DNA from 3 places in the Streptomyces sp. DSM 42067 genome. Region 1 is predicted to be linked to each of the others. Evidence: riboswitches for the same ligand, from Rfam matches in the RefSeq annotation. Region 1 holds a riboswitch; each other region holds the start of a gene.
What was found. A riboswitch is a leader RNA that binds a small molecule or an ion and turns the genes downstream of it on or off. The one in region 1 is predicted to bind cyclic di-AMP.
Positions count from the first base shown of each region.

Region 2: another riboswitch for cyclic di-AMP. It lies ahead of ACSMXV_RS31265 (LysM peptidoglycan-binding domain-containing protein); the one in region 1 lies ahead of ACSMXV_RS25295 (C40 family peptidase).
Region 3: another riboswitch for cyclic di-AMP. It lies ahead of ACSMXV_RS35910 (M23 family metallopeptidase); the one in region 1 lies ahead of ACSMXV_RS25295 (C40 family peptidase).

Region 1 covers NZ_CM147706.1:5,497,238-5,504,349, reverse strand. Annotated here, with positions in the region: gene pcrA (DNA helicase PcrA) at 1-828, opposite strand, end outside; cyclic di-AMP (ydaO/yuaA leader) riboswitch at 1,143-1,334, shown strand; gene ACSMXV_RS25295 (C40 family peptidase) at 1,343-2,527, shown strand; gene ACSMXV_RS25290 (hypothetical protein) at 2,654-3,007, opposite strand; gene ACSMXV_RS25285 (C40 family peptidase) at 3,378-4,436, shown strand; gene ACSMXV_RS25280 (SRPBCC family protein) at 4,719-5,180, shown strand; gene ku (non-homologous end joining protein Ku) at 5,282-6,301, shown strand; gene ACSMXV_RS25270 (plasmid stabilization protein) at 6,390-6,716, shown strand; gene ACSMXV_RS25265 (LuxR C-terminal-related transcriptional regulator) at 6,839-7,112, opposite strand, start outside.
Region 2 covers NZ_CM147706.1:6,904,937-6,912,048, reverse strand. Annotated here, with positions in the region: gene ACSMXV_RS31280 (MerR family transcriptional regulator) at 1-12, opposite strand, end outside; gene ACSMXV_RS31275 (baeRF2 domain-containing protein) at 101-1,213, opposite strand; gene ACSMXV_RS31270 (inorganic diphosphatase) at 1,276-1,770, opposite strand; gene ACSMXV_RS31265 (LysM peptidoglycan-binding domain-containing protein) at 2,054-2,785, opposite strand; cyclic di-AMP (ydaO/yuaA leader) riboswitch at 2,788-2,943, opposite strand; gene ACSMXV_RS31260 (heavy metal translocating P-type ATPase) at 3,302-5,311, opposite strand; gene ACSMXV_RS31255 (ArsR/SmtB family transcription factor) at 5,495-5,881, shown strand; gene ACSMXV_RS31250 (cation-translocating P-type ATPase) at 6,024-7,112, shown strand, end outside.
Region 3 covers NZ_CM147706.1:8,020,911-8,028,022, forward strand. Annotated here, with positions in the region: gene ACSMXV_RS35905 (alpha-galactosidase) at 1-2,015, shown strand, start outside; cyclic di-AMP (ydaO/yuaA leader) riboswitch at 2,302-2,482, shown strand; gene ACSMXV_RS35910 (M23 family metallopeptidase) at 2,485-3,426, shown strand; gene ACSMXV_RS35915 (SGNH/GDSL hydrolase family protein) at 3,670-4,461, shown strand; gene ACSMXV_RS35920 (TetR/AcrR family transcriptional regulator) at 4,670-5,290, opposite strand; gene ACSMXV_RS35925 (glutamate dehydrogenase) at 5,517-6,680, opposite strand; gene ACSMXV_RS35930 (carboxymuconolactone decarboxylase family protein) at 7,027-7,112, opposite strand, start outside.

The DNA of each region.
Region 1 (7,112 bases):
CCGCCGGTAGTGCTCGGCGACGTCCGGGAACGCCTGGAGCAGATGGACGGTCGTCATGATCAGGTCGTCGAAGTCCAGCGCGTTCGCCTCGCGCAGCCTCGACTGGTACAGCGCATAGGCCTGGGCGAGGGTCTTCTCGAAACCGTCGGCGGCCTGCGCGGCGAAGGTCTCCTCGTCGATGAGCTCGTTCTTGAGGTTGGAGATCTTGGCGCTGAAGGACTTCGGCGGATAGCGCTTCGGGTCGAGATCGAGATCACGGCAGACCAGCGCCATGAGGCGCTTGGAGTCCGCGGCGTCGTAGATCGAGAAGCTGGAGGTGAAGCCCAGCTTCTTCGACTCGCGGCGCAGGATTCGGACGCACGCGCTGTGGAAGGTCATCACCCACATCGCGCCCGCGCGCGGGCCGACGAGGTGCTCCACGCGCTCCTTCATCTCGCCCGCGGCCTTGTTCGTGAACGTGATCGCCAGGATCTGCCCGGGGTGCACGCCGCGCTCGGCCAGCAGATACGCGATGCGGTGCGTCAGCACGCGCGTCTTGCCGGAGCCGGCGCCGGCCACGATGAGCAGCGGGGAGCCGGAGTGCACGACGGCGGCGCGCTGCTCGTCGTTCAGCCCGTGGAGCAGCTCGGCTGGGTCGATGGCGGGGCGGGGCGCGCCGTCCCGGTAGTACGCGTCACGGGGCGGCGAAGGCACGTCGAACCGGCCCTCGAACAGGTCGTCCGGGATGTCCTCCGGAGCGCTGTCCTCGGGCGGCGGCGGGGGCTCCTCGTCCGCGCGCCGCGCGGGCTGGAGATCGGCCAGGAAGCTGTCGTCAAAGAGGCTGCTCATCGCTCCTCGAGTCTAGGCCGCCGCGCTGACAGTCACTGCCGCCTTGGGAAGTCGGCCGCATCGCCGTCGACAGCGGCGAGAGATCTCGACTCGGAAGCCGAACACTGGCTTGAAAAAGCCAGATAGATCCCTACAGGTGCAGATATCAGCGGTCTTTCTGCTTTGCCTAGAAGCACCCCCTACGACCCCGCCGAATGGTCAAGGTCACGAAAATGTATCGGGCATATCGAACATCAACCTTCACAGCGGCCACACGAGTTGGCTAGCGTGCCCGGCGGGCCGCCCGTACCCCCGCCGGCGAACGACGCCGGGACGGGTTGCCTCCGCCGAGTCCGGTGCGCCCTCACGGCAGCCGGAGCCGGGGACCCACTTTGACCTTGGGGTGAATCGGTCCCGTACCGAGTGCGCGCGACACCCGCGGGCACGAGGCACGGACCGTAGGGCAGCCTTCCGAACCACCCGCCCGAACCCGACAGCTAACCCGGTAGGCGGTCCACGGAAGGAGTCGCCTCTCTTGGCGTCGCACCGCAAGCCGCGGACCACCGGCCAGCTCGTCGCCGGTCTCCGCACGTCCCCCGCGGTCGGCTTCACCGCCGCCGCCCTCACCTCCGTGGCGCTCATGTCACAGACGGCGACCGCCGCGCCCGCCGAACCGAAGCCCAGCCTCGAAGAGGTCCAGAAGAAGGTCGACGACCTCTACCGTCAGGCGGGCGTCGCCACCCAGAAGTACAACGCGGCCCAGGAACGGACCGACGAGCAGCGCAAGCACGTCGACGGGCTGCTCGACGACGTGGCCAAGCGCACCGAGAAGCTGAACGAGGCGCGCCGCGAGCTCGGCTCCTTCGCCGCCGCCCAGTACCGCACCGGGGGCGTCTCCGACACCGCCACGCTGCTGCTCGCCGAGGACCCGCAGGAGTACTTCGACCAGAGCCAGCTCATGAGCCGGCTCACCAACCGGCAGAAGGAAGCGGTCGACGACTACCAGACGCAGCAGATCGAGACGACGAAGAAGCGCGAGGAGGCGACGGAGTCCCTCGCGTCGCTGACCGAGTCGCAGGCGGACCTGAAGGCGAGCAAGCAGGACGTCCAGCAGAAGCTCAGCGAGGCGCGCGAGCTGCTGTCGGAGCTGACCGCAGAGGAGAAGGCGCGGCTCGCCGCGATCGAGAAGGCGAAGGAGGAAGAGGCCAGGCGCAAGGCGGAGGAGCTGGCGCGCCGGCAGGCCGAGGAGGAGCGGCAGCGTCAGGAGGCGCAGGCGCAGGCCGAACAGGAGCAGGCCGAGCAGGAGGCTGCCACCGGTTCCGGGACGGGCACCGGGAGTGACTCCGGCAGCACCGGATCCTCCAGCTACGCCACGATGGCCGCCAAGGTCATCGACTTCGCCGAGGCCCAGATAGGGAAGCCGTACGTGTGGGGGGCCACGGGGCCCGAGTCGTACGACTGCTCAGGGCTCACTCAGGCCGCGTGGAAGACGGCCGGGGTGTCGCTGCCGCGTACCACCTGGGATCAGGTGAAGGTCGGCACGACCGTGTCTGTCGACAATGCCGAGCCGGGGGACCTGGTCTTCTTCTACGACGACATCAGCCACGTCGGGATTTACATCGGGAATGGCGAGATGATCCATGCGCCCAAGCCGGGGGCGAATGTTCGGGTCGAGTCGATTTACTACATGCCGATTCACAGCGTGGTGCGGCCCGCGTAGGTGCGGGGCGTGGGGGCGGGGGCTGCGGGTGCGTCGCGCCGGTTGGGTTCTCCGGGCTTCGCCCCCAGACCCCCGATCGCCCTGACGGGCTCGTCCTCAAACGCCGGACGGGCTATTGCTTGTCGCTCACGTCCAGAGCACCGCGATGAACACGTTCGCCATCGTCAGCAGGCCCACCAGACCGAACGACCTCTTGTCCACCTTCTCCTCGTCGCGCTTCACGTAGACGAGTCCGAGGATCACGATCAGCAGCGCCAGCTTCACGCCGATCTTGATGTTGTCGACGGGCTGGTCGTCGGCCTGGTTGAGGCCGACCAGGATCACTCCCGTGACGAGCATCGTGAGCGCGCCGTGCAGCATCGCCGGGCCGAACCGTGCCGTGCCCTCGCCCATCGCCTTCATCTGGGTCAGAAAGCCGCCCAGAAGCGAGGCGATGCCGATGATGTGCAGGCCGACGAAGAGATGGATGAGTACGTCCATGAGGCCGGAGCCTAACCGGACCACTAGCACCGGCCTCCGGGCAGGGGGGCCACTTCCGGGGCAACGGTCACAGCCGTACGGCAAGGGGGCGGCGGCCTGTCGGCGCCGCGGTCACATACGGGCACCGGGCAGTCCACTCCGGCCAGTTGCGCACATGGCGTCACCGCGGGGTGACGGAGGGGTTTAGCGTGCTTCCCCAGGTGCCCGGCTCCCCACCGCCGCCCGGGCCGAGGGCGGCAGTCGGACACCTCCGCCGAGAAGGTCCGGCGGCGGCGCGCTCCCCCTGTGCGGGCCGCCGCCGGACACCCGTCCCCATGCCGGTTCCTCGGCGGTCGTACGTCGTACGCCCCCCGGAAGGACGTGGACCCCCGTGGCAGCGCACCGGAAGCCCAGACAGCGCTCGCTCAGCGGCCATACGGCCCGCACCGCCACCACCCTCGCACTCGCCGGAGCGGCGACCGCGACGGCCTTCGACGGCGCCGGTCACGCGGCACCGGATCTCACCCCAGCCCAGGTGAAGGCCAAGGTCGACAAGCTCTACCACGAGGCGGAGATCGCCACCGAGAAGTACAACGGCGCGAAGGAGGACGCCGGCGAGACCGAGAAGGGCGTCGACGAGCTGCGCGACGAGGCGGCCCGCAGGATGGAGCAGTTGAACTCCGCGCGCGGTGCGCTGGGTTCGGCGGCGGCTGCGCAGTATCGTTCAGGCGCCGTAGACCCGGGCGTGGAGCTGGCACTCTCCTCCGACCCCGACCAGTACCTGGAGCGCGCGGCGTTGGCGGAGCGCGCCGGTCACCGCCAGGCCGCGGACGTGGCAGGCGTCCAGAAGCAGCTGCAGCAGATCGAGCAGCTCCGCGAGGAGGCCGACGGCCGGCTCGCCGAACTCACGGCCCGCCAGGCCGAACTGAAGCGGCACAAGAAGACCGTGACCACGAAGCTGGCCGAGGCTCAGCAGCTGCTCAACCGCCTCTCCGCGGGCGAGCGCGCCGGGATCTTCGGGGACGGGACGGGGGGCGCGTTCCCCGCCTCCGGTCCCGGAGGACTCGAGGCCTTCCCGGACGGATCGGCCGCAGCCCCCAACTCCCGTGCCGCCGAGGCTGTTTCCTATGCGTTCCGGGCGCTGGGCAGCCCCTACGTGTGGGGTGCCACCGGCCCCAACGCCTTCGACTGCTCCGGCCTCACCCAGGCCGCGTACCGTTCGGCGGGCGTGTCCCTGCCTCGCACGACGTATGCCCAGATCGACGCCGGCCGGCGCATCCCGCGCGCCGAACTGCTCCCGGGCGATCTGGTCTTCTTCTACTCGAGCGTCAGCCACGTCGGCATCTACGTGGGCAACGGCCGGATGATCCACGCCCCTAATCCCAGCGCGCCGGTGCGCGTCGCACCCATCGACGAAATGCCGTTCGCGGGGGCGACGCGGGTGGCGTAGCACCGGGAATGCGGGTGGCATCGCACCGGGGATGCTTGTGCCACTGCGCCCTCGACGCGGGTGGCGTGGCGCCGGCGACATCCGCCGTGCGTGAGCGCCTCCACGCCCTCCACGCCCGCCCCCAGGTCGCGCACCTCACCCAATACGCCCGGTACACATCCACACCAATCGGGACAAGCACAGCCGGTTAGGCCCTCCTCTTAGGGGAAGCCGAATACAGACGATTCCGTTGCTCAGGGGGGATCGCCTGAGCGGTCTCCCGTCGGAAGGAGGAGACACCTCATGAGCACGACCATGGAGTCCGTCGACGTGGACGTCCCGCTGCACACCGCGTACAACCAGTGGACGCAGTTCGAGGAGTTCCCGAATTTCATGGAAGGTGTGGAACAGGTCCAGCAGATCGACGACCGGCACAACCACTGGGTCACGAGCATCGCCGGGGCCCGCAGGGAGTTCGACACGGAGATCGTCGACCAGCTCCCCGACGAACGGGTCGCCTGGCGCACCACCTCCGGCGAGGTGAAGCAGAAGGGCGTCGTGACGTTCCAGCGCCTGGACGACACGCACACCAGGGTCAACCTCGCCCTGGACGTCGAGCCCTCCGGTCTCGCGGAGAAGACCGCCGACATGGCGGGCGTCATCGGCCGCCGGGCCAAGGGCGACCTGAAGCGCTTCAAGCACTTCATCGAGGAGCGCGGCACCGAAACGGGTGCCTGGCGCGGCCGGATCTCTCCGGGCGGCTGACCGCCTCTCCTGAGGGGCTGACCGCCTCTCCTGAGGACACGAGGTCTGGCGACACGATCCGTCGGTCGTGGAACGAACCCGGGATGCGGAGGTGATCCGCGATGGCGCGAGCGATCTGGTCGGGCGTCCTCAGCTTCGGCCTGGTGACGGTCCCCGTATCGCTTTACACGGCCATCGAGGACCACACCACGCACTTCCGCCTGCTGCAGCGCGGCACCTCCGACCGGGTCCGCAACAAGCGTGTCAACCAGCGCACCGGCAAGGAGGTGCGCTTCGAGGACATCGCCAAGGGCTACCCGCTCGGCGACGAGGAGGAGAACGCCGAGTACGTCGTCGTCGAGCGGGAGGAGCTCGACCGGATCGCCCCCGGAAAGTCCCAGCTGGTGGAGATCAGCGGCTTCGTGGACCTGGACGACGTGGAGCCGGTGCACTTCGACAGGACGTACTACCTGGGGCCGCGCGGCGAGGAGTACGCGAAGGTGTACCAGCTGCTGCGTACCGCTCTGGAGAAATCGAACCGCGCCGGGATCGCCACGTTCGTGATGCGCAGCAAGCAGTATCTGACGGCTGTGCGCGCCCAGCCGGACGTACTGGTTCTGCAGACCATGCATTGGGCCGATGAAGTACGCGATCCACACGAGACGGTGCCTGGCCTGCCGGAAAGCGTGGACCTGTCCGGCAAGGAACTGGACATGGCACTCCGCCTCATCGACGGTCTTGCGGTCGACTGGAATCCGGAGGACTACCGGGACACGTACGAGGAAAAGGTCGCGGAACTCGTCGAGGCCAAGCGCCAGGGCGAGGAGATCGCCGTCGCGGAGGAACCGCCCCAGGCCACCAATGTCGTCGACCTGATGCAGGTCCTTCAGGCCAGCATCGACCGTGCGGGGGAAAAGGCCGGCGGCAAGAGGCGTAAGAAGACCGCCCGCGGCACTCCGTCGGCCGCGAAGAAAGCGAAGCCGGAGCCGGAGCCGGAGCCACGACAGGATCTGAGGAATCTGAAGAAGGAAGAACTTTACGAGCGCGCCACGGAAATCGGAGTTCCTGGCCGCTCCCGGATGAACCGCGAAGAGCTCATCGAGGCCTTGAGCAAGGCCACTCGCCGGAAGAAGGCCGCCTGATCCGATCGTGCCGCGCAAACGGGGCCTGAGAACACAACGGGTGTGAGAACGCACAAACACAGCTGAGAGAAACAGACAGGTGAGGATCATGCCAAGAGGATCCAGCCAGAAACGCGAGCGCCAGTACGAGCACATCAAGGAGAGTGCCGAACAGCGTGGAGAGAGCACGGAACGAGCCAAGGAGATCGCGGCCCGCACCGTGAACAAGGAACGCGCACAGTCCGGCGAGTCCCGCACCGCCAGCCGTAGTTCGACCCAGGACAAGTCCGCGTCGAAGCGCGGCGGCGAGAGGTCCCGCTCCGGCTCCCAGGAACCGACGTACGACCAGCTCTACGCCGAAGCCAAGCGGCGCAATATCGACGGGCGCTCCAGCATGAACAAGGCCGAGCTGAAGAGGGCCCTCGGCGGCAGCTGAGTTCGGCAGCTGACTGCGGCAGCCGAGTACGAGCGACGGGTCCCTGGCTCTCCGGAGCCGGGGTCCGGTCCTGCCGGCCCACCGGCCGACCCCCTCGGCCTCGGTGCCTGCCGGACGGTGCGTCAGACCAGCCGCCGCGCCGTGGCCCAGCGGGTCAGTTCGTGCCGGTTGGAGAGCTGGAGCTTGCGCAGCACCGCCGACACGTGCGACTCGACCGTCTTCACGGAGATGAAGAGCTGCTTGGCGATCTCCTTGTACGCATAGCCGCGGGCGATGAGCCGCAGCACCTCGCGCTCGCGCTGGGTGAGACGGTCCAGGTCCTCGTCGACCGGCGGGGCGTCGGTGGACGCGAACGCGTCGAGGACGAAGCCCGCCAGACGCGGCGAGAACACCGCG
Region 2 (7,112 bases), 1.4 Mb from region 1:
CGTCTCTGCCATCCGTCTCCTCCCAGGGGTGCAGGACTCACGCTAGAAGGTGACGTAACGTCACTTTCAAGGGAAGGGGTCACCTGTGCGGCCGCAGGGACTACGACACCCAGGTCGTGGCCGTGTCCGAGTAGCGCAGCAGCACGCCCACCCCGTCTTCCAGCCGCGGTTCCTCGTGTGGCGGTACGACGACCAGCTCGGCGCCCGTACCGACGGCTGCGCGGATCAGAGCGGCATCGGCCGATTGCTCCTCGACGGCGGCCACGCCGAAGGACCGCAGGTCCACAGGGGACAGGGCGATGTGCGTCGGCGCGGGGCCGGTCCACACGCGCGCAACGAACTCCGTGTGCTCGTTCACCAGGAGGGACCTCGCCTGGCCTCGCTGCAGCGCGGCGACGGTGGCCCCCAAGCCCTCCGCCGCGCTCCCGTACCGGGCCCGGTGCGCCATGAACGTCTCCGCCTGGGCCCGGTCCCGCGCCGCCATGCGTCCGCGGAACAGCTCCCCGAGTTCCCCCTCCAGCAACGCCCGGCCCCCGTCACCTTCTCCCGCTCCGCCCTCGGCGACGATCGCGCGTTCGCTCAGGCGCCGGGGCAGTCTGTGGAGCAGGACGCCACGCGCCCACACCTCCCCGCACACGACGATCACCTCCGCACCGCCCCGGTCAGCCAGCTCCTCCAGCTCGCCCACGACCTGCGCCACGCCCCTCTGCCAGTCCGCTGCGGGGATCCGCCGACGGGAATGCGTGCCGGGGGTGACCCTGCTGATGGGCCACCGGCCCGTCTCCAGGTCGACCTGCAGTTCCTCCTGGGCGCCGGTCTCGCCTCTCAGGTCGGCGCGGTGCACGACGACAGCCGCGTACGGAATGTCCGGTGCGTGCTGAACCGCCAGCGGCATGGCGTCCGGCAGTGAGGTGAACTCGGCCAGGTCACGGACGGGCGGATCGGGCAGCTCTTCCACCAGAGCGAGCCGCCCCTGTGCCGCGAAGATCGCCTGGCCGTGCCGGCCCGGCACCGTCCTGTCGGTCCCGATCACGGCGGCCACCGCAGCGACGGTGGCGGTATCGGCCCCCTGTGCGGTCAGGTCGTCCCGCACATGACGTCGTCGCAGGTCGTTGGCTGTCTCAGGGTCCTCGATGTCGCGGGACGTATTCACATAGGCACATGCGTAGGGACCCGGCCGTGCGTACAGCGGTTCAAGAAAGGACAGCTTCACGGTTGCCTCCTGGCCTCACCCCTTGTCCTTACCGTTGCCGTTGCAGGTGCCGTCGCCCCTGGTCACACGAGGGTCTGATGGTCGGCGGCGCGTCGGCGGGACGCCTCGATCTCGGCGTAGGCCTGGTCTCGGCCCTCCCAGTGGGAACCCTCGACGGACTTGCCGGGTTCCAGGTCCTTGTAGACCTCGAAGAAGTGGGTGATCTCCAGCCGGTCGAACTCCGGGACATCGCCGATGTCCTGCGTGGCGGCGTAGCGCGGATCATGGGCGGGCACGCACAGGACCTTCTGGTCCATGCCCTTCTCGTCGCGCATGACGAACATCGCGACGGCCCGGCACTCGATGACGCAGCCGGGAAACGTCGGGTCACCGGTGATGACCAGGGCGTCCAGGGGGTCGCCGTCGCTGCCGAGGGTACCGTCTATGTATCCGTAGTCGGCCGGATACTTCGTGGACGTGAACAGCATCCGGTCCAGCCGGATCCGCCCCATCTCGTGATCCATCTCGTACTTGTTGCGGGAGCCCTGCGGGATCTCCACGATCACGTCGAATTCCACGGTGGCTCTCCTTGTCCGCGTACTCGGCCCGCCCACCGGGACCCGGCCGCTCACAGGCGCGGGTCCAGGTGGGCGTCCCCCTTGTGTCGCATCGCAGATCGGCCGCTTCCTGCCGTCCGGCTACCCCCTGGGATCGGCCGTGAACGGAATCGGTGCGCGCGTTTTCCTGGATTTGCCTGCGCACGGCCGGATACCCGGTGCGGGATTCCTGCCGTGATCTTCGGCGGAATGCGATTACGTCGGTGCGGAAAGCAGAGCGGATACGGCAGGCAGAGCAGTTACGTCAGTAGGGGCCGAAGACGTTGTCCATCGATCCGTACCTGTCGGCGGCGTAGTTGCACGCAGCAGTGATGTTGGCGACCGGGTCGAAAATGTCCATCGACGTACCGGGTACGTGATAGGCCTGGAACGTGGGGTCGATGACCTGGAGGAGGCCCTTGGAAGGTGTTCCCTTCGCGGCGTTGGAGTCCCAGTTGTTGACGGCCTTCGGATTGCCCGAGGACTCGCGCATGATGTTGCGGTGGATTCCGTCGTAGGTGCCGGGAATACCGTTCGCGGCCATGACGTCCAGCGACTCCTTGATCCAACCGTCCAGGTTGTCGGTGTACGTCTTCCCGGATGCCGGCGCGACGGTGGTCGTGGTCGCCGTCTTCGGCGTGGCCTTCTCCCCGAGCGTCAGCTTGAGGCCGGCGCGGATCTTCGACGGATCGCTGCCGATGATCGCCTTGTTGTCCTCGTACAGCTTCTTCCAGCCACCCTTGAGGTTGTGCGCGGCCGCGATCTTGACCAGGGTGTCGCCGGCAACCACCGTGTAGGTCGTCGGGCTGCCCGTCTGAGCGGCGACGACAGGCGAGAGCGCCGCTGCGGCGGTCGCGTACTGCGCCGCCGGAGCCGCGTCGGCAGTGGCCGCGGTCGCCAACGGTACGGCGAATACGGCACCACCCACACCCATGGCCATGAGGCCTCGAGCGAATGGATTGGTCCTGGGACGACGGTACTTGCCGTTTGCGCGCATGACGAATTCCTCTCCGTCGCCTGCGAGGTGAGCTGTCGGGTTCGGGCTGGAGATGCCCGGCCGCATGTGATTGCGACTTCACCCCGAGCCGGTCCTGTTTCCGGATCGGCGACTTACCTGGGTTCCCCGCTCCTGCCATACGTGGGTGATTGCGGTTTCCGGGCAGCGGCAGGATTCGGCGCGGGCCACCCGGATTGGCGCGAACGTAAGCGAGAGCGCCCGACCGGAACAAGGGCCGAAATCACAGAGAAATCCCCATTGCGAATCAAGCCGGGACAGATCCGGTTACGCGTCCGCCGCCGGGGAGCCCAACTCCCGTTGTCTGACGGCGAAATGGGCGAGGGCGCGAGAACGTCAGAGAACGGTCAGCTCGCCCTGAAGTGAGGCATATCACGGTTTGGTGGGAATTCCCCTCTTCATAACCCCACGCGAAGCACTGCAAGTTGGACCAACAGACCGAATGCGAGCTTTAGTGAGAATAAGAGCAAATCACCCATATGGGGTCAGTGGGATCGCTCACCGGTCGCCCTCCAGGACGGCCCGCTGCCAAGCCGCCTCCCTCAGCAGTCGCAGTCCGTTGAGGCCGACGATGACGGTGGAGCCCTCGTGACCGGCGACGCCGAGCGGAAGCGGAAGAGTGCCCACCAGGTCCCAGGCGACGAGGCCGCCGATGAACACCCCGGCGATCACGAGGTTCTGCACCACCAAGCGCCGTGCCCGGCGGGAGAGCGCGATCACCGCGGGCACGGTGGTGAGTTCATCTCGGACGATCACCGCGTCGGCGGTCTCCAGCGCGAGGTCCGAGCCTGCCCGGCCCATGGCGACGCCGGTGTGGGCGGCGGCCAGGGCCGGGGCGTCGTTGACTCCGTCTCCGACGACCAGGACCTTGCGGCCGGCACTCTCCAGTTCCTTCACCGCGCTCACCTTGTGCTGCGGCAGCAGACCGGCTCGTACGTCCTCGATGCCGACCTCGGCAGCGAGGTGCCCGGCCGCGCGCGGGTTGTCACCGGTCAGCAGCACCGGTGCGGCGCCGGTGAGCGCCGTCAGCGAGGCGACGGCGGCAGAGGCGTCCGGGCGCAGGCGGTCGGCGAGGCCCAGCAAGCCGACCGGAACACCGTCGGCCTGGACCAGGACCGCGGTACGCCCGCCCTTCTCCAGCTCGGCCGCGAGGATCGCCGCGTGTGCGGCAGGCGCGACCGTCGCGTCCGCCGCGTCCGTCGCCCCGTCGAGCAGCCGTGCCGGCGCGCCCACCGCGACCGGTCGCCCGTCGACGGTGGCGGTCACTCCGACGCCGGGCGTGGAGTCGAAGTCCTCCGCTGGGGACAGTGACAGGCCACGCGCGCGTGCAGCATCCACAACGGCCCGCGCCAGCGGATGCTCGCTGGGGTGCTCGGCCGCGGCCGCGAGCGCCAGCAACTCGCCCTCCTCCAGGCCGGAGCCGGGGAGCGGCCGGGCGTCGGTCACCCGCGGCACGCCCTCGGTCAGCGTGCCGGTCTTGTCGACCGCCACCGCGTCGACCTGCCCCAGACGCTCCATCACCACCGCCGACTTGACCAGCACACCGTGCCGTCCGGCATTCGCGATGGCCGACAGCAGCGGCGGCATGGTGGCCAGCACGACCGCGCACGGGGAGGCCACGATCATGAAGGTCATGGCACGCAACAGCGCCCCGGTCAGTTCCTCGCCGAACGCGAGCGGTACGGCGAACACGGCGAGCGTCGCGGCCACCATGCCCAGCGAGTAGCGCTGTTCGACCTTCTCGATGAAGAGCTGGGTGGGTGCCTTGGTCTCGGACGCCTCCTCCACCATCCGTACGATCCGGGCGATCACCGTGTCGGAGGCGTCGCGCTCGACACGGACCCGCAGCGCACCCGTGCCGTTGACAGTTCCGGCGAACACCTCGTCACCCGGCTCCTTCGCCACGGGGAGCGGTTCGCCGGTGATGGTCGCCTGGTCCACCTCGCTCGCCCCGTCCAGCACGCGGCCGTCGGCACCGACGCGCTCTCCGGGGCGTACGAGGACCGTGTCACCGACCGCCAACTCCTCGACGAGCACGGCCTGTTCGCGACCGCCCGGCGTCAGCCGGGTCGCCGTGGCCGGCGCCAGATCGAGCAGTCCGCGCACCGATTCGGCGGTCCTGGCCGTGGCCAGGGCCTCCAGCGCGCCCGAGGTCGCGAAGATGACGATCAGCAGGGCGCCGTCCATCACCTGCCCGATCGCGGCGGCGCCCAGCGCCGCGACGACCATCAGCAGGTCGACATCGAGCGTCTTGTCCTTCAGGGCCTTCAAGCCCTCCCAGCCCGGCTCCCACCCGCCCGTGACATACGCCAGCGCGTACAGCGGCCCCCAGAGCCAGGCCGGCGTTCCGGTCAGCTCAAGGACCAGCGCGATCAGGAAGAACGCGGTGGCGGCGGCGGCCCAGCGCACCTCGGGCAGCGCGAAGAACCGGGTACGCCGCCGGGGCCCGCCCGCATCGCGCGCAGGCGCGGCGAGCCCGGCCGGGGACGGAGTGAGGGTGGAAGTCATCAGCGTGGTGGTCCTTCACGAGGGACGCATGAGAGCAGAGGGATGCATACGGGCAGAGGGCATACGGCAAGACGGCATACGGGCGAGCGGTCGCACCCGCGGCTTCCACCCACCGTACAGGAATACATGAAGACTCATTCATTCCTTCATGCGTGGCGGGTCTCGCGTCCGTAGGATGAGGTAATGGGCCACGGAGCTGACACCAAAACCGCCGCCACAGCACGCGAGCGCCTCGAGACCGTGGGCGCCGCCGATGTGGCCGCCACGCTCCAGGCCCTCGCCACTCCCTCCCGGCTGCGGATCCTGACCCGCCTCCAGGAAGGGCCGTGCGCGGCGACGGAACTCGCCGACGCCGTCGGCATGGAACAGTCCGCCTGCTCCCACCAGCTGCGCCTGCTGCGCAATCTCGGCCTGGTCACCGGCGAGCGCCGCGGCCGCTCGGTCATCTACGCGCTCTACGACAACCATGTCGCCGAACTCCTGGAGCAGGCCCTCTACCACGTCGAGCACCTGCGCCTCGGCCTGCGCGACACCCCGGCCGCCGCTGTCACGACGACCACCGTGAGCTGATCTGCAGGGCCACCCCAGATGGCCTCAGGCACCTACCCGTACGACGCGGTGCGCTCGCTGCTGCGGTTGTTCGCCCCGCTGGCCGTTTCCATGGGGGCGGTTACCGTGAAATGGGCAGGACCGGCTGGGGAGGTCACCGCAGATGTCGCCGCTGTCGAACATGCGCCTTCCGGCGCTTTCGGTGCTGGGGACGCTGGCCGGTGGTGTGGCGGGCGGGGTGGCCCTCGGGGTACGCGGCGTGGCGGACGCGACCGCGCTCCTGGTCGGCCTCGACCGGCGCGATGTGTGGTCGCGGCCGGGGCGGTGCCACATCGAGGTCCACGGCGTGCACGGCCCCCGGGGGATGTGGGTGGGCCGGCTGGTGGAGCGCGCCCTGGAGGAGCATCCGGGTGTGGAGTGGGCGCGGGTGAACGCGCCGTCGGAGCGGGTGGTGGTGGCGCTGGGCTCGCCGCCCCCGTCCGAGCGGGAGCTGATCCGGCTCGTCGCGCATGCGGAGGCACACGGCATGGCGGCGCCGGCGGAGCCGAGCGAGTTCGACGAGTGGTGCCCCGAGCCGCACCATCCGAGCGAAGGGCCACGTAGGCGAAAGGAGCTCCCGGCGCTGGCCGCGGACGCGGTGGGGCTGCTGCTCTCCCTCGCCACGCGCCTGTCGCCGTGGACACCGCTGCCGGCCGAGGTGGGTGCGGTGGCCTCGGCCCTCCAGTACCACCCTCGGCTGCGGAAGTGGACCGCGCGGGGCCTGACCGGCCGGGAGGAGGCCGAGTCGGTGCTGCCGGTGCTGAACGCGCTGGCCCAGGGCGTGGCCACCCGCGGCGGAGGGCTGGTACTCGACGTCGTCGCGCGCATCTCGCAGTGGCGGGAGGCGAACGCGGACCGCGACGCTTGGGAGGCGGCCGAGCCATTCCTGTTGCGCGAGCCGGAGGACGCGGCGGCCGAGCCGATCGTGGTGGAGCGGCCGGGTCCTGTGCACCGGGACGTAACGGCGCGCTATGCCGAGCGGGCCATGGGCCTCGGCGCGCTGGCCGGCGCCGCGGCCGCGCCGTATGCCGGCTGGCGGCGCGGGCTGGCGGTGGCGCTGGCGAGCGTGCCGAAGGCGCCGGAGGCCGGACGCGAGGGGTTCGCCACCAGTCTCGGCCGGTTCCTGTCGCTGCGCGGGGTCGTGACCATGGACCGCGGCGCCCTGCGCCGGCTGGGCCAGGTCGACACCGTGGTGTTGGACGTGGAGGCGCTG
Region 3 (7,112 bases), 2.5 Mb from region 1:
GCGACGAGCTGCTGCACCTTCACTGGGGGCCGCGGATCACGCTTGCCGACGCCGAGGCGCTCGCCGCCGAGCCCCCTGCTCCGTACTGGCCCTTCGAGTCCCCGCTCGACGGGCACGAGGAGTACCCGGTCGAGGGCGGCCCTCGCTTCGTACGCCCCGCGCTGTCGGTGCGCACCGACGAGGTGCGCGGGACCGAGTGGCGGTACCGGAACGCGGCAGCGGACGACGAAGAGCTGCAGGTGCACTTCTTCGACGAGGTGCACCACCTCCAGCTCACACTCGTGTACCGCATGCGCGACGACGTCGTCGAGCGCAGCGCCATCCTGATCCACCAGGGCCCGGCCGACGCCCCCGCCCTGGAGGTCCTGCGTGCCGACTCAGCGACCTGGACGCTGCCGGTGCGCGACCGCTGGCGGCTGTCCCAGCTGCATGGCCGGTGGGCGGCCGAGTCCCGGCTCGGGCGCTCCGAGCTGACCTACGGCGAGAAGATCATCGGCAGTCGGCGCGGGCACACCGGGCACCAGCACCTGCCGTGGGTCGCGCTCGACGCGGAGGGTGCGGCGACTGAGGAGTCCGGCGAGGTGTACAGCTGCGCGCTCGCCTGGTCGGGGTCCTGGCGGATCGCCGTGCAGCAGCTGCCGGACGGCATCGTGCAGATCACCGGTGGTACGGGGCACGACGACTCGGGGCAGGCGCTGCTCAAGCCCGGAGTGGCGATCGCCACACCCGTCTTCGCGGGGCTCTGGAGTGACGGCGGCTTTGGCGGAACAAGTCGGGCATGGCACGCATATCAGCGCAAGTGCGTTATTCCCGATGCCGATCAGGACCGGCCCGTGCTCTACAACTCCTGGGAGGCCACCAATTTCGGCATCTCCGAGGACCAGCAGCGGGCGCTCGCCCAGCGCGCCGCCGACATGGGCGTCGAGCTGTTCGTCGTAGACGACGGCTGGTTCGGCGCACGGACCAGCGACCGGGCCGGTCTGGGCGACTGGACGCCCAACCCGGACCGCTTCCCGCACGGGCTGAAGCCGCTCGCCGACGACGTGCACGCCCTGGGCATGCAGTTCGGCATCTGGGTCGAGCCGGAGATGGTCAACGCCGACAGTGATCTGTATCGCGCCCACCCCGACTGGGTGCAGCACTTCCCCGGCCGTACGCGGACGGAGTTCCGCAACCAGCTGGTCCTGAACCTCGCCCGCGAGGACGTCCAGCAGTATCTGTGGGAGCAGCTGGACACCCTGCTGAGCAGCGCGCCGATCGACTATGTGAAGTGGGACTTCAATCGCTGCTTCACGGATGCCGGGTGGCCGGGGGAACCGTATCCGCAGAGGCTGTGGAACGCGCATGTGCATGCGCTCTATGGGTTGTTGGACCGGCTGCGGGCCGCGCACCCGGGAGTGGCGTTCGAGTCCTGCTCGGGCGGTGGCGGCCGGGTCGATCTCGGCATCATGGCGCGCACGGACCAGGTGTGGACCTCCGACAACACCGACCCGCTGGACCGGCTCGCCATCCAGTACGGCTTCACTCAGGTGCACCCCGCGCGGGTCATGGCGGCCTGGGTCACCGACAGCCCGAACGTCCAGCTCAATGACCGTGTGAGCTCGTTGCGCTTCCGCTTCGTCAGTGCCATGGCCGGGGTGCTCGGGGTCGGCGGCGACCTCACCGAGTGGAGCGACGAGGAGCTCGCCGAGGCCCGTCGGTGGGTGGATCTCTACAAGGAGATCCGCCCCGTCGTGCAGCGCGGCGACCTCTACCGGCTGAGGGCGCCGGAGGGCGGGCTGAGCGCGGTGCAGTACGTCCTCGGGGACGAGGCCGTAGTCCTGGCGTGGTTGGGGGCCCAGCACTACGGCGAGGCGCCCCCGGCGGTCAGGCTGCGAGGGCTCGATCCCGCCGGGTCGTACGAGTGCCTCGAGACCGGCGCGGTGCATCGGGGTGCGGTGCTGCTGCACCACGGTCTGCGGACCGGGCTGCATGGCGACCTGGATGCGGCAGTTATCCGTCTGCGTCGCATCTGACCGATTTAGTCCTCTTTGGGTCATTGGCTCTAACTCGCCCTGCAATAAGGCGTCATGAGTGGCATGCCGTGAGCAGGATCATATTGGTGACGGTGGGTGGCGATCTCCCTTTCGTGACCGCCCCTGAATTTCCGGGGGGTTGGCCGGAATGCGGAGATCGTTAATCCACGGACAGTGACCGGAATTTCCGGGGAAGGATCAAGAACCGGAATCCCGCTGGAATAACCACGCTTGTGTCCGCCATTCCGACTCGCTTACGGTCACGGTCGATCCGGGCGGACGCCGAATCCTGCCATCGCCCGGAATCCCCACTCACACAACGTGTATGGCAGGAGCGGGGGATCCCACAGGTAGAACGCCGGTTCCGGGTATCCGGACCAGCTTGGGGTGAAGTCGCGCCAAAACGCGGCCGGACATCTCCAGTCCGAACCCGACAGCTCACCTCGCAGGCGCCGGAGAGGAATTCGCCATGCCCGCGACCGGTAAGAACCGCCGTTCCAAGTCCCTGCGCTTCACCCGCTCCATAGCCGCCTTCAGCGCGGGGAGTGCCGCACTCGCACTGCCGCTCATCGGCGCCACGGGCGCGTTTGCCGCTCCCGCACAGACCGCCCCGCAGTCCGCGGTCCAGTCCGTTTCCGGAAAGGCCGCCGTCGCGGCCGCCGCCGCCAAGTCGGCCGCGAAGAAGACGTATACGGTGAAGTCGGGCGACTGCCTCGCCGGCATCGCCAGGGAGCAGAAGGTCGCCGGCGGCTGGAAGAAGCTCTACAAGGACAACCGCAAGGCCATCGGCGCCGACCCCACAAAGATCCGCGCGGGCCTCAAGCTCGTCGTCGACGGCAAGGCCGCCGCCTCCGACGACTCGGCCTCCGCTTCCGCGTCCAAGGCCCCGGCCGCTGCCGCCTCCAAGGCGCCTGCCGAAAAGGCGTCCACGACCTCCACTGCTCCCACGGCGACCACCACGGCCACCAACACGGCGCCCGCGGACACGGCAGCCACGACCACCTCCGCCTTCACCGCGCCGATCCCCGGCGCCACCATGAGCACGCCCTACCGCCAGTCGGGCAGCATGTGGTCGAGCGGCTACCACACCGGTGTGGACTTCGTGGCCCCGACCGGCACCAGCCTCAAGGCCGTCGGCGCAGGCACTGTCGTCTCCGCCGGCTGGGCCGGTTCGTATGGCAACCAGGTCGTCATCCAGCTGAGCGACGGTCTGTACGCGCAGTACGCCCACCTGTCCGCCCTCTCCGTCTCGGCCGGCCAGACCGTGACCGCGGGACAGCAGATCGGGCTCTCCGGCTCCACGGGCAACAGCACGGGCCCGCACCTGCACTTCGAGATCCGCACCACGCCGGACTACGGCTCCGACGTCGACCCGCTGGCGTACCTGCGCCAGCACGGCGTCTCCATCTGACGCCACCTCGGTTGCGACAGACCGACACCGATCGACGAGGCCCGGTCAGGCCCCGCACCGCCCCATGGTGTGTCCTGGCCGGGCGCACGTCGTCTCGTCCGTGAGCCGCGGCGACCCTGCCTCTATGAACGGCTGGGCTCTATTCCTGGCTTGGGCGAATCTTGACGAGTGGCATATCTCACCCGCCGTCAACCCCTGCCTACGGTGGCGTAGGTCACTTAGCGAGGTGAAAGATATGCCGACGTGGCAGCAGAGTCGACATTCCTCACCAGTGACGTGATCAGGTCCTACGCAGCGGTCGGCGACAGCTTCACGGAAGGTGTCGGAGACCCCGGTCCCGGCGGGCACTTCGTCGGCTGGGCCGACCGGCTCGCCGTCCTCCTCGACGACCGGGTCCCGGAGCACACCTTCCGCTACGCCAATCTCGCCGTACGCGGCAGGCTCCTCGACCAGATCGTCGCGGAACAGGTCCCGCGGGCCAAGGAACTCGCCCCCGACCTCGTGACGTTCTGCGCAGGCGGCAACGACATCATCCGGCCCGGCACCGACCCCGACGACGTCGCGGAACGCTTCGAGCGGGCCGTCGCCGACCTCGCGTCGGCCGCGGGCAGCGTCCTGATCGCCACGGGCTTCGACACTCGCGGCGTACCCGTGCTGAAGCACCTGCGCGGCAAGATCGCCACGTACAACCTGCACTTGCGGGCCATCGCCGACCGGTACGGGTTCCCCGTCCTCGACCTGTGGTCGCTCAAGACCATCCAGGACCGCAGGGCTTGGGACCCCGACCGGCTGCACCTGTCGCCCGAGGGCCACACCCGTGTCGCCCTGCGCGCCGCACAGGTGCTCGGACTCGAGGTGCCCGCCGACCCGGACCAGCCCTGGCCCCCGGAACCGCCGCGCGGCTCCCTCGATGTGCGCCGCGACACGATCCACTGGGCCCGCGAGTACCTCGTGCCGTGGATCGGACGGCGGCTGCGCGGCGAGTCCTCCGGGGACCACGTCGAGGCGAAGAGACCGGATCTGCTGCCTCTGTAGGGGCATCTCGGGGGTCTTGGGGACCGGGGGTGCGGTGAGCGTTGTGGGCAGTCGTTCCGCTGGGGAACGGGTGGGCACAATGGTGGGCACAACCCCACGACGGTGGGTTCGTCACGTACGGCCTGAGCCCCGTCACGGGCCTCCGGCCCGGAGCCGGGGCGCGTCCGGCGCCGGGGTGCGTCCGGAACCGTGGGGCCCGCCCGGCGGGTCACCGTGCCGTAGCCATCAACGCCTTCCGCTCAAGGCCCAGTTCCCGGGCGAGAGCCTCGTCGACCCACTTCGTCATGCGCGCACGGGACAGCGTGCCGTCGTAGGCAGTCATCTGGACCGCGAGCCCGTCCAGCAGCGCGGTCAGACGCAGGGCCGCGGCCATGGGGTCCGGGCAGCGGAACTCGTCGGCCGCCACGCCCTCCGCGATCACCTCGGCGAGCGCCGCCTTCCACTGCTGGTCGAGACCGCGCGTCACCTCGCGCAGCGCGGGATCGCGCAGGGCCCCCGCCCAGCCCTCGATCCACAGCCGCCACCCCTTGGCCTGCCCGGTCGGCGCGTACCAGCGGACGGCGGTACGCAGGCGGCGTACCGCCGTCGTGCGTCTGCCCAGCAGCCTGCGCAGATGCGCGAGATCGCCCTCGGCGGCATGTGTGAACGCGGCGGCGACCAGCTGTTCCTTGGTCGAGAAGTGATAGAGCACCAGGGCGTTGCTGACCCCGAGGGCGGAGGCCACATCGGCGATGCGCACGGCCGCGACGCCTCGCGCCTCGATCTGCTCGACGGCGGCCCGCAACAGCGCTTCCCGCCGCTCGGCCACGCTCAACCGCACCCGTGTCATCAGGAAACACCGCCCACGTTGCACAGGGAAGCACCGTCCATGCTGCACAGGGAAGCACCGTCCATGCTGCACAGGGAAGCACCGTCCATGCTGCACAGGGAAGCACCGTCCATGCTGCACAGGGAAACACCGCCGACGCTGCACACCAGGAGCCCGACCGTGTGCGGCACGCGCGCGTGGGCATGCGCCGCACCAGTCACCGGACCCGGACCAGTCACCGGGACAGTCATCCGTACCACCCGAACCGCTCCGCGATCACCGGCAGCCGGTCCGACACGATGGCGTGCGCGGCCGCGCGCGGCGTCGTACCGTCGGCCTCCGCGCGCGTGAGCATCTGGTCGATCAGGGCGAGCATGGAGCGGCGGGTGTGGTCGAAGGCCGCGTCCGCGTCCGCGCCGATGTCGCCGAACAGCGTCCACCACCACCAGGCGTTCGTACCGGAGTTGACGACGACGTCCGGGAGGACGGTGATCCCCCGCGCCGCCAGCAGTTCCTCCGCCTCGGGCAGCACCGGCATGTTCGCCGCCTCGACGATCCAGCGGGCCGTGATCCGCCGCTGGTTCCCGGCATCGATCGCGTACGACACCGCCGCGGGCACGAGAACCTCCGCGTCGACGGACAGCCAGGCGTCGCCCGGCAGTTCACGGTCGTCGTCGCGCAGGGCGGCGCGATCCACCGTGCCGTACGCGTCCCTGGCCGCGAGCAGCGCCTCGACGTCGAGCCCGGCCGGGTTGGCGATCGTGCCTTTGACGTCGGCGACGGCGACAATCGTGAGCCCCGCGCGGGCGAGAAAGCGGGCGGTCGCGCCGCCCATGGTCCCCAGACCCTGCACGCAGACGCGGGTGCCCGCATACGGAACACCCGCCCGGTCCAACGCGGCCAGCACCGACTCCGCCACCCCGCACCCTCCGACGAGTTCGTCGAGTCCGATGCCGTCCACCTCGACCGCGAACGCGTCGGCGAGCCGCTGCCGGGCCGCCGTCTCGTCGTCAAGCAGCGGGTAGACGGCCTGGATGGACGAGACCAACCCCGCCTCTGCGGCGGCCCTGTCGACGATGTCCTGGGTGAGGCCGAGATCCTCCCCGGTGGTCCAGAAGTCCTCGATGTACGGGCGCATGGCGCGCAGGTACCGCACCAGGACGCCGTACGCCTCCGGGTCCTGCGGGTCGCAGTCGATCCCTCCCTTGGCGCCGCCCAGGGGGATGTAGCGGCCCTCCGGGTTGTAGTGCAGGGCCTCCTTCATCGTCATCCCGCGGGCGAGGCCGGTGACCTCTTCGAGCGTGCAGCCCGCACGCATCCGCAACCCGCCGCTGGCGACACCGCGTACCAGCCGGTCCACGACGAGGAACCCGCGGTGGCCGGTGATGTGATCGGTCCAGGTCAGCGACATCAGTGGCGGCTCTGCGACGGCGGCCCCTGCGGTGCGTCGCGAGGCCGGTGCGGCAAGTTCGCCAGGTGCCGCCGATCTGGTCGGTGGCGCGGCTGCAGTGGGTGGGCCGGACATGGGTCTCCAGGGTCTCGATGCGCTCACCGCGATACTCGCACCGCGATGCGCTCACGTGACCGATGCGCTCACGGAGCTCACGGAATAGATGCGCTTACTGAATCGCGGGTCAGTATCGAGATGCCTGGAGACCCCTGTCAACGCGCCCCTTGCGCGTCGCGGCGGCATCCGTGGTCAGCGTGCGGCGGTGTCTCCGGCGGTGAAGTGTCAAGCGCCTCCGGACGGTGAAGTGTCAAGCGCCTCCGGTCAGGGCACCCGACGATCCAGCCGCACCACGCGTCGCCGCCCCCGGGCCGTCGCGGAGATCGCACGAGTCCT